DNA from 2 places in the Macrococcus psychrotolerans genome. Region 2 is predicted to be linked to the other one. Evidence: riboswitches for the same ligand, from Rfam matches in the RefSeq annotation. Region 2 holds a riboswitch; the other holds the start of a gene.

Region 1 (4,410 bases), 160 kb from region 2:
AATAGACTCCTTTTCTAATAGTCTTATCTGATTTTTTACATATTCAATATTTTCCTCTTCTATAATATCAAAATCAGGTTCATCCAGAATTTGAAGAAACTCTTCTAATAATTCTATATCGTTAAAAGATGTAAGCTCTAACGAACGCCAGTAATGATAATAAGCTGCATCATATGCATCAACTTCATAGTTGAAATGAAAATGGTAAATACTTGCGACCATTTCATGATATTCTACTTCATCTTTAAGATGTGCAATATTTGATAAGTATTTCATCAAATAATAATCTTGTACTTCATGTTCCATAAAATACATAAGTACATCATTTAACTTTTTGTCCATAATCATCTCCTGCACTTCTTCAGGTAAACGTTTAAGAGCTATATGGAATGTATTCATAATGTTAACCTCATTTTTACCGACTTCAATATGTGACTGTCAAAATCATCTTCAAATTCGTCCTGTACTAAAAAACCAAATTTTTTATAAAAATTATAGCCAACCTTATTTTCTTTCTCTACTACAACGTCTATAAACTTTATTCCTTCCATCTGTGAAATTCCATGCTTTATAAGCGTGCTACCTATCCTTAAATTTTGGTAGTCCGGGAGTAAGTAAATAGCAGCCAGTTCAGCTATACCATTCTCATCTGGTTTGCTGAAATTTGCAAAGCCTACAACTTGATCTTCGAATTCTGCTACATACATTTTCGTCAACGCTAACCTTTTTTCTAACATAGATGAACTGTAGGCCATCTCTAAAAAATTATCTTGTATATGAAGCGGTATTATTCCTTCATATGTATCATGCCAGCTGAGTTTTGCAATGTGTTGTATCTTTGGAATATCATCTTCAGTCATACTTCTTATTTTAGAATTCATGCTATCCTTCCTTATATCTTTATAATTATTTATAAAAGTTTATTTTATGGTTAATCTATACATATTGAGTTGTTGGAATGACAGGCATGTCTTAATCTTTCTTCTAAGTATTTGATATTATAAATTATTAATATTTATATTTTTGTAAGCAAATAAAAGCCACTAATCAAGCCGCTTCTTTATTTCACTAACGCTAAAGCACATTCCCCGAGAAATGTTTTAGATACTGTAACACCTGTTTTTGTTTCGTTCAGTCGGATATATCCTGCTGATTCATAGTCTTTAAGATAATGAATCAGACTTTCTTCTGTCATCTCTGCATATTCATGTGCCATTAAATTTCTAAGTCTGTCTAGTGTAAGTTCGACGTCTTTATAGATTTCAATCGTATACATTACATATTTGAAGATATGCACTTCTTTATGTGCGATTTCGTTCTCTATATCTAGTGATTCCTGTTCATCGATTTCTCTTAATATTTCTTCAGATGTCATGCGTTCTTCTTGTAATCTACCCATCGTTACTTGTTTTAATTGTGCTTCATCTATATCATCTCGTTCACCGTTACTCATATTTTCACGCAGTTCAGCGTGTTCATCTAGCAATGCTGCTAATTGTTTTTCATTTATTTCATTCATTTTTACATCCCCTTTCTTTTTCTATTTTATCATTTAAATTTAGAAGTTTGAATTATCAGCCATTGAGTGCTATTCTTAATTACATAATCGAATATGGCTAGGGGTGCTCTTAGAGCTGAGAAGACTTTGTCTGACTCTCATAACCTGATTTGGATAATTCCAACGTAGGGAAGCAGTTATCATTTATATAATTATAAATATTTATATATTTTTTATATATTTTGACCACCCGTAGTTTGTTTGCGGGTGGTCTTTTTTTGGAGGTTGCTTATGTTTTATATGATTACACCATTCGTGGAACCGAGTGATGCTGTTATACAGTCGATTGTGGATGTAGAAGCTTTGATTGATGGTGTGATTCTACGTCTAGATGCGTGTGATGATGCGCTGGATGTATTTATTATGCAGTTGAAACGGCACATAGATCCTTCTAAGATTATTGTGCATAATACACCTCATTTGATGATAAAGCATGGTCTGACACGCATCCATTTTAAGGAGCGTGCTGGTGATGCGATAGCATTCAAGCAACAACATCCTGAATTTCGTGTCGGTATGAGTGTGCACAGTGAGGACAGCGTGCGCCTGATTGATGGCGTGCTTGATTACTGTATATTCGGTCACGTCTTCCCTACGCCTTCAAAGCCAGGTCTCACACCTCAAAGTGCGTCTGTAATTGGCACAGTACTTTCATATGATATCCCGATTGTTGCAATCGGTGGTATCGATGAACATACGATACATCAGCTTGATACTCGATTTAGTGGATTCAGTGGTATTCGTTTGTTTCAGCATAAGGCACATCTTGAGCACGTTCGAAAGGAGTGGTTGTTACGAAATTCGATGTCTTAATTATCGGTGGCGGCATTATTGGCCAGAGTATATGCTATCACTTAAAACAAGAAGGTATTTCGATTGCCATTATTGATGATTTTAGTAGATGCAGAGCGACGCATGCTGCTGGCGGTATGCTTGGTGCACAAAATGAATTTTATTCTGATTCCCCTCTCTTCCAGTTTTCTATGGAAGGGCAACATATGATGAAAGATTTTGCTGATGAATTGGCACATTTAGGTTATGTAATCGATTATCAGCAGCATGGTTTATTAAAGATTGCTTCACATGGCGAGCATGAATCTTTACTTCAACAGTATGATTTTCTTAATGCACAGTTTAAGACAACAGAGTTAGTTAAAAATCGTTTGGATGAGTTTGCACATGGTTATATCCGCAATCATGACCTTGCGATGTGGATTCCGACAGATGGACAAGTCAATGCTGTTAAATACCATCAGGCACTCATGACATTAAATGAAGATGTTACGTTTATTCACGATCGCGTAATAGACGTGAAAGCAAATGATGGATTTAATGTGCGTACCAGCTCGCAAACATATGAAGCACAGCAAATCGTCGTTGCAGCAGGTATGTATTCAGGTGACATCCTTAAATCTCTTGGTATCCATCTTGAAATGCACGGTGTAAAAGGTGAAGTGATGACGATACATCACCATACATTAGATATGAAAGAGACATTGTTCCAGACAAATGGGCATTATATCGTACCGAAGTCAGATGATTTATATGTGATAGGTGCAACGACATCGATGAATGGTGACAATACAGTAAGTGAAGAAGGTATCGACTGGCTAAAAGAAATGACGCTGGACCTATTACCAGAACTCATGAATGGTGAAATTGTCGATAGCAGATGCGGCTTTCGTCCCGATAACCCACTGCAGCGACCAGTAATCGATGAGGTCCGTGATAATCTATTTGTCGCAACCGGTCATTATCGTAATGGCATCCTCTTATCGAAGATTACCGGAGCACTGATGCATAAACTTATGTTCGATAAACAGCATCCGCTTGCAATGAAATATAAAGATCATTTTAAACTGGAGGATATACATGAAACTATACTTAAATGATGAATTGTACGAAACACAAGAAACGATGCTTGTTCCATTTTTAGAAACTTTGAATATCGATTTAAAGCGTGCGGTTATCGTAATCGATGATATGCCCGTACAAAAAGACAAGTGGGATGAGACTGAAATTAGACCAGAACAACGATTAGAATTATTAGAATTTGTAGGAGGCGGTTAATATGCTAAAGATTGGACCAATAGAACTTGAATCGAGACTCATCCTTGGTACAGGAAAATTTGAAAATGGTGATATACAGCGTGAAGCGGTAGATGCAAGCGAAACGAATGCATTAACGTTCGCTGTGCGACGCATGAACCTCTATGATAAAGACTTACCGAATCCATTAGAATCTGTTGATTTAGATAAATATATTACATTCCCTAATACAGCCGGCGCTAAGACTGCAGAAGAGGCTGTAAAAATTGCTGAGATCGCCCGAGCTGCAGGGATGTGCGATATGATCAAAGTTGAAATTATTGGGGACGGTAAAACATTATTACCCGATGCGATTGAGACGTATAAAGCGTGTGAAATTCTGCTAGAGAGAGGATTTATTGTCTGTCCTTACATTCAATGTGATGTTGTACTTGCGAAGAAACTTGAAACGCTTGGTGCACATGCAATAATGCCACTCGGCTCACCTATCGGGACAGGTCTAGGTGTTAATGATGCCTTGAACTTAAGCTATATTATTGATGCCATCAGTGTACCTGTTATTGTAGACGCAGGTATCGGTTCACCAAGCGATGCTGCATATGCGATGGAGCTTGGTGCAGATGCCGTGCTATTAAATACAGCAGTGAGTCACGCGAAAGACCCTGTGAAGATGGCTGAAGCGATGAAACTCGCAGTTCATGCCGGTTTCCTTGGCGCTGCTGCCGGGAGAATCCCTAAGAAATATACAGCACAAGCATCGAGCCCTACGGAAGGCCTGGAATTTCTATGAGTCGCTATGACAG
Region 2 (4,410 bases):
GTAGGTAAACAATATTCCTACGGAAAAGGAAATGAAGAATTGAGTACTGTTGAGACGCTAAAAATTGAATTAAAGCGCAAAGAAGTAGAAAATGAAATTTTAAAAAAGTACAAGGAATTGGAAAGGAAGTGGTCCCAGAGGTAGTTGTTGAATTAGTAAATGAATTGAAATCTAAATATACAGTGAAAGTCATTTTAGAAACTTTAGATATTCCAAAATCAAATTATTACAGATGGAAAAACAAAGATTTCAGTATATCTGAGGATGAACGAGAAATTATAGAACTATGTAAGAAACATCGTTTTACATATGGTTATAGAAAAATAACTGCCTTGTTAAATAGAAAAAATAATAAACCAATTAATCACAAAAAAGTACAAAGGATTATGCAAAAACATAATTTAAATTGTAAAGTACGAATGAAAAAATCGAAAAGACCAGGGAATGCATATTATAAAACACATAATCTATTAAATAGAAACTTCAAAGCAGAGAAACCTTTAGAAGTACTTTTAACAGATATCACTTATTTACCCTTCGGGAATACAATGTTGTATCTTTCATCTATCATGGATGCTTACAATGGTGAAATTGTGGCATATAAAATCGGTAATAAACAAAATCAAGAATTAGTAAATGAGACATTAAAACAACTTCAATTGGAACCAGGTACTATATTACATAGTGATCAAGGAAGTGTTTATACTTCTTATGAATACTATGCCCTATGTACAGAAAAAGGCATTACCAGAAGCATGTCCCGTAAGGGAACGCCAGCTGATAATGCCCCAATAGAATGTTTTCATGCCTCTCTAAAGTGTGAAACATTCTACTTAAACAGTGAGCTTAGAAGCTCTAATACCATTGTAATAGATATTGTCGAAAATTACATTGAAAACTATAATAAAGTTAGAATTCAACAAAAACTAGGCTACTTATCCCCTATAGAATATAGGAAATTAGCAGCCTAGAAAATAGTGTTTTTATTGAGCTCCCTTAGTAAGGGTGCAGTGCCCTGGTATAAGGGTGGTGCTTTTATATATGAATAAACTGCGCTCCGATTCACAGCAAATTCTAAGAGTAAATTTCACTACCTTGTGCTTTGAATTTATCAGCCATTTCCTGCATTCCTTTATCTTTACGTAAATCATGGGAAATACGCATCGAACAGAATTTAGGTCCGCACATACTACAGAAGTGTGCGACTTTCGCCGCTTCAGCAGGTAGTGTTTCATCATGATATTCCTTCGCACGTTCTGGATCTAGCGACAAATTAAACTGATCGATCCAGCGGAATTCAAAGCGTGCCTTACTGATAGCATTATCTCGTTCATCAGCACCTGGTAAGCCTTTCGCAAGATCCGCTGCATGTGCAGCAATCTTATATGTTACAACACCTGTTCTTACATCATCTTTATTCGGTAGTCCGAGATGTTCTTTCGGTGTAACATAGCATAGCATCGCTGTTCCGTATGAACCGATGTTTGCAGCGCCAATCGCTGATGTAATATGGTCATATGCAGGTGCAATATCTGTCGTCAATGGTCCTAACGTATAGAATGGTGCTTCATTACAATAGAAATCTGCAAGTTCCTGATTCTCTTTGATCTTATGAAGCGGCACATGTCCTGGTCCTTCTATCATCACTTGAACGTCATGTGCCCAGGCAATCTTCGTTAGTTCACCAAGCGTCTTCAGTTCCGCCAACTGACTTTCATCGTTCGCATCATAAATTGAACCTGGTCTTAAACCATCACCAAGTGATACTGCAATGTCATAAGTCTTTAAGATTTCACAAATTTCTTCAAAGTGTGTGTATAAGAAGCTTTCTTCATGATGAGCTAAACACCACTGTGCCATAATCGAACCTCCACGTGACACGATACCAGTCAGACGATTTACTGTCATCGGCACATACCTTAACAATACACCCGCATGAATTGTAAAGTAGTCTACGCCCTGTTCAGCTTGTTCAATCAACGTATCTCGATACACTTCCCACGTTAAATCTTCAGCAATGCCATCCACTTTTTCTAATGCTTGATAAATAGGTACTGTTCCAACAGGTACCGGTGAATTTCTCAGTAAATATTCACGTGTCGCATGAATATTCTTACCTGTAGATAAATCCATAATCGTATCGGCTCCCCAATGTGTCGCCCACACCATCTTTTCAATCTCATCTTCGATAGATGATGATACTGCAGAGTTTCCGATATTCGCATTAACCTTCACTTTAAAGTTCTTACCAATAATCATCGGTTCAGATTCTGGATGATTAATATTGTTCGGAATAATTGCTCGCCCTCTTGCAATCTCACTACGTACAAATTCAGGATCGACGTTCTCACGAATCGCGACAAATTTCATCTCTTTCGTAATGATTCCTTGCTTTGCATAATGCATCTGTGTCACGTTTTTGTCATCACGCGCACGTTTTGGATCATACTTAAATGGCGTCTCTACAAACTTATTATGCGTGATATCTTTAAAACCATTATCAACCGCAAGTACTCTGCGTCCTGTATATTGTTCTACATCGTCACGGCTATCAATCCATCGTTCACGTAATTTAGGGATACCGCGCTCAACATCAATATTATATGCATCATCGTGATATACACCACCCGTATCGTAGACAACAACTGGTGCATTGGAAGTAGTGCCTTGATCTGTCACAGTATCCGTTAATGTAATTTCACGGAAAGGTACTTTAATATCCGTATCCTCGCCCTTACCCGCTCTAAAGATTCTCTTACTTGCTGGAAATGACTTCTTCAAATTTACCATACAAAAAAACCTCCTAGTTAGATTCATTACTAGGAGGTGAAGTTTCACGACAAAAAAATATCATAAGTATACACGCTCGCTTCCCTACGCTGGTATTAACCAAACAGGTTCAAAGAGTCAAGGATATTCCTTTCTCAGCTCATAAGAGCTCCCCTAGCAATCGTCTTATTAAGTTGTACACATAAACAATATCACTGATTTGTTCATGTTGCAAATATTAATTAAACCAGCTACGCACGAGCTTCTCTACTTCTTTCGTTTCATCGATCAATGATTTCATCATATCGATATCAGCTTTATCACCAAGAAGATCTTCAACGGCTTTTGTATCCAATACACGTTTCACTGCATCTGCAATGAAAGGCTCTTCTGTATGTGTAGCTTGCGCGTTGCTTGTCTGTTCATTGCTTTCAGTATGCACATCTTCTGCAAATTTCGATTCTAATTGCTTAGGGTTATTAAATGCCTCAATAACCTCCATCAGTGCAATACGCAGATCATTATATTCTTTGATATTCTTAAGATCATTCAAACGTTGTTTCACTTGTTCATTCTGCTTTAAATATTTCACTGATTGAACGGCACCAAAACCAACTGCACCGACAACGATTCCACGTTTAATCCATTTGTTCATCGTAATTCCTCCATTAAGTCAATTACCTTTATTATACGTTAAGTCGCTGAATTATACATCTTTTGTGCATGTTCAAAATAATATAGAGAGGGCTATGCCCTCTCTATCTACAATATCAGCAAATATGGATGCTCGATAAATGTTTTAATACGACTCAAGAATTCCGCTCCATCTGCACCATCTATAACTTGATGATCAATAGTGAGACTCAGAGGTAACATCTTTTTCTCATACGGTTTGCCGTCTTTTAATGCTACTTCACTTTGTAATGAACCAACCCCTAGTATCCCAACTTCCGGTGCGTTAAGTACCGGTGTAAAGTATTCTATACCGCCTGCACCGATATTTGTGATGGTAAATGTTCCATCCTTCATTGCACCTTGAGACAACTCTCCATTTCTCGCCGCAGCAGATAAAGTTTCGATGGCACTTGAAATTTCACCTATAGATTTACTTTCAGCGTTATGGATCACTGGAACCATCAGTCCATCTTCCAGACTTGTTGCAATTCCAATATTCACATCTTTATGATGGTATAACTTCTCATCACTGTAAGTTGCATTCATTCTTGCATCATCTTTAAGTACTAATGCAACGGCTTTTGTAATCAGTGCGGTAACTGTTACTTTAATATCTAATTCATTGTTGCTAACCTCTTTTTTTAACTTCTTATTAAATTTCAGCAACGCATCTGCTTCTACTTTTTGGTGCAACGTTAATTGTGCGGTTGACTGTAAACTATGCATCATGTTGTCAGCAATCGCACGTCTCATATTCGATAATGGCTTGCCTTCTGCCGTTACTTGAGTAGCTTCAGTAGACTCAGTCGTCGAACTTACTTTTACGTGATCAATTGCTTTTTCTATATCTCTCTTTGTGATTCTGCCATTACCGCCAGTCCCTGTAACCTCTTCAATTGAGATGTCATTGCTTTCAGCTATTCTACGGGCAAGTGGGGTAATAAAGATTCGGTTGCTTTCAGAGTT

What was found. A riboswitch is a leader RNA that binds a small molecule or an ion and turns the genes downstream of it on or off. The one in region 2 is predicted to bind thiamine pyrophosphate.
Region 1: it holds a riboswitch for thiamine pyrophosphate, as region 2 does, so the genes downstream of both, QA539_RS00715 (thiamine phosphate synthase) here and thiC (phosphomethylpyrimidine synthase ThiC) in region 2, are expected to answer to the same signal.

Annotation. Positions count from the first base shown of each region.
Region 1 covers NZ_CP124591.1:143,010-147,419, reverse strand. Annotated here, with positions in the region: gene QA539_RS00730 (hypothetical protein) at 1-399, opposite strand, end outside; gene QA539_RS00725 (GNAT family N-acetyltransferase) at 396-881, opposite strand; gene QA539_RS00720 (hypothetical protein) at 1,061-1,519, opposite strand; TPP riboswitch at 1,609-1,707, shown strand; gene QA539_RS00715 (thiamine phosphate synthase) at 1,790-2,371, shown strand; gene QA539_RS00710 (NAD(P)/FAD-dependent oxidoreductase) at 2,344-3,450, shown strand; gene thiS (sulfur carrier protein ThiS) at 3,431-3,628, shown strand; gene QA539_RS00700 (thiazole synthase) at 3,630-4,397, shown strand; gene QA539_RS00695 (HesA/MoeB/ThiF family protein) at 4,394-4,410, shown strand, end outside.
Region 2 covers NZ_CP124591.1:306,916-311,325, reverse strand. Annotated here, with positions in the region: one part of gene QA539_RS01630 (IS3 family transposase) at 1-100, shown strand, start outside; one part of gene QA539_RS01630 (IS3 family transposase) at 100-971, shown strand; gene thiC (phosphomethylpyrimidine synthase ThiC) at 1,075-2,790, opposite strand; TPP riboswitch at 2,855-2,955, opposite strand; gene QA539_RS01620 (hypothetical protein) at 3,008-3,424, opposite strand; gene QA539_RS01615 (dihydrolipoamide acetyltransferase family protein) at 3,532-4,410, opposite strand, start outside.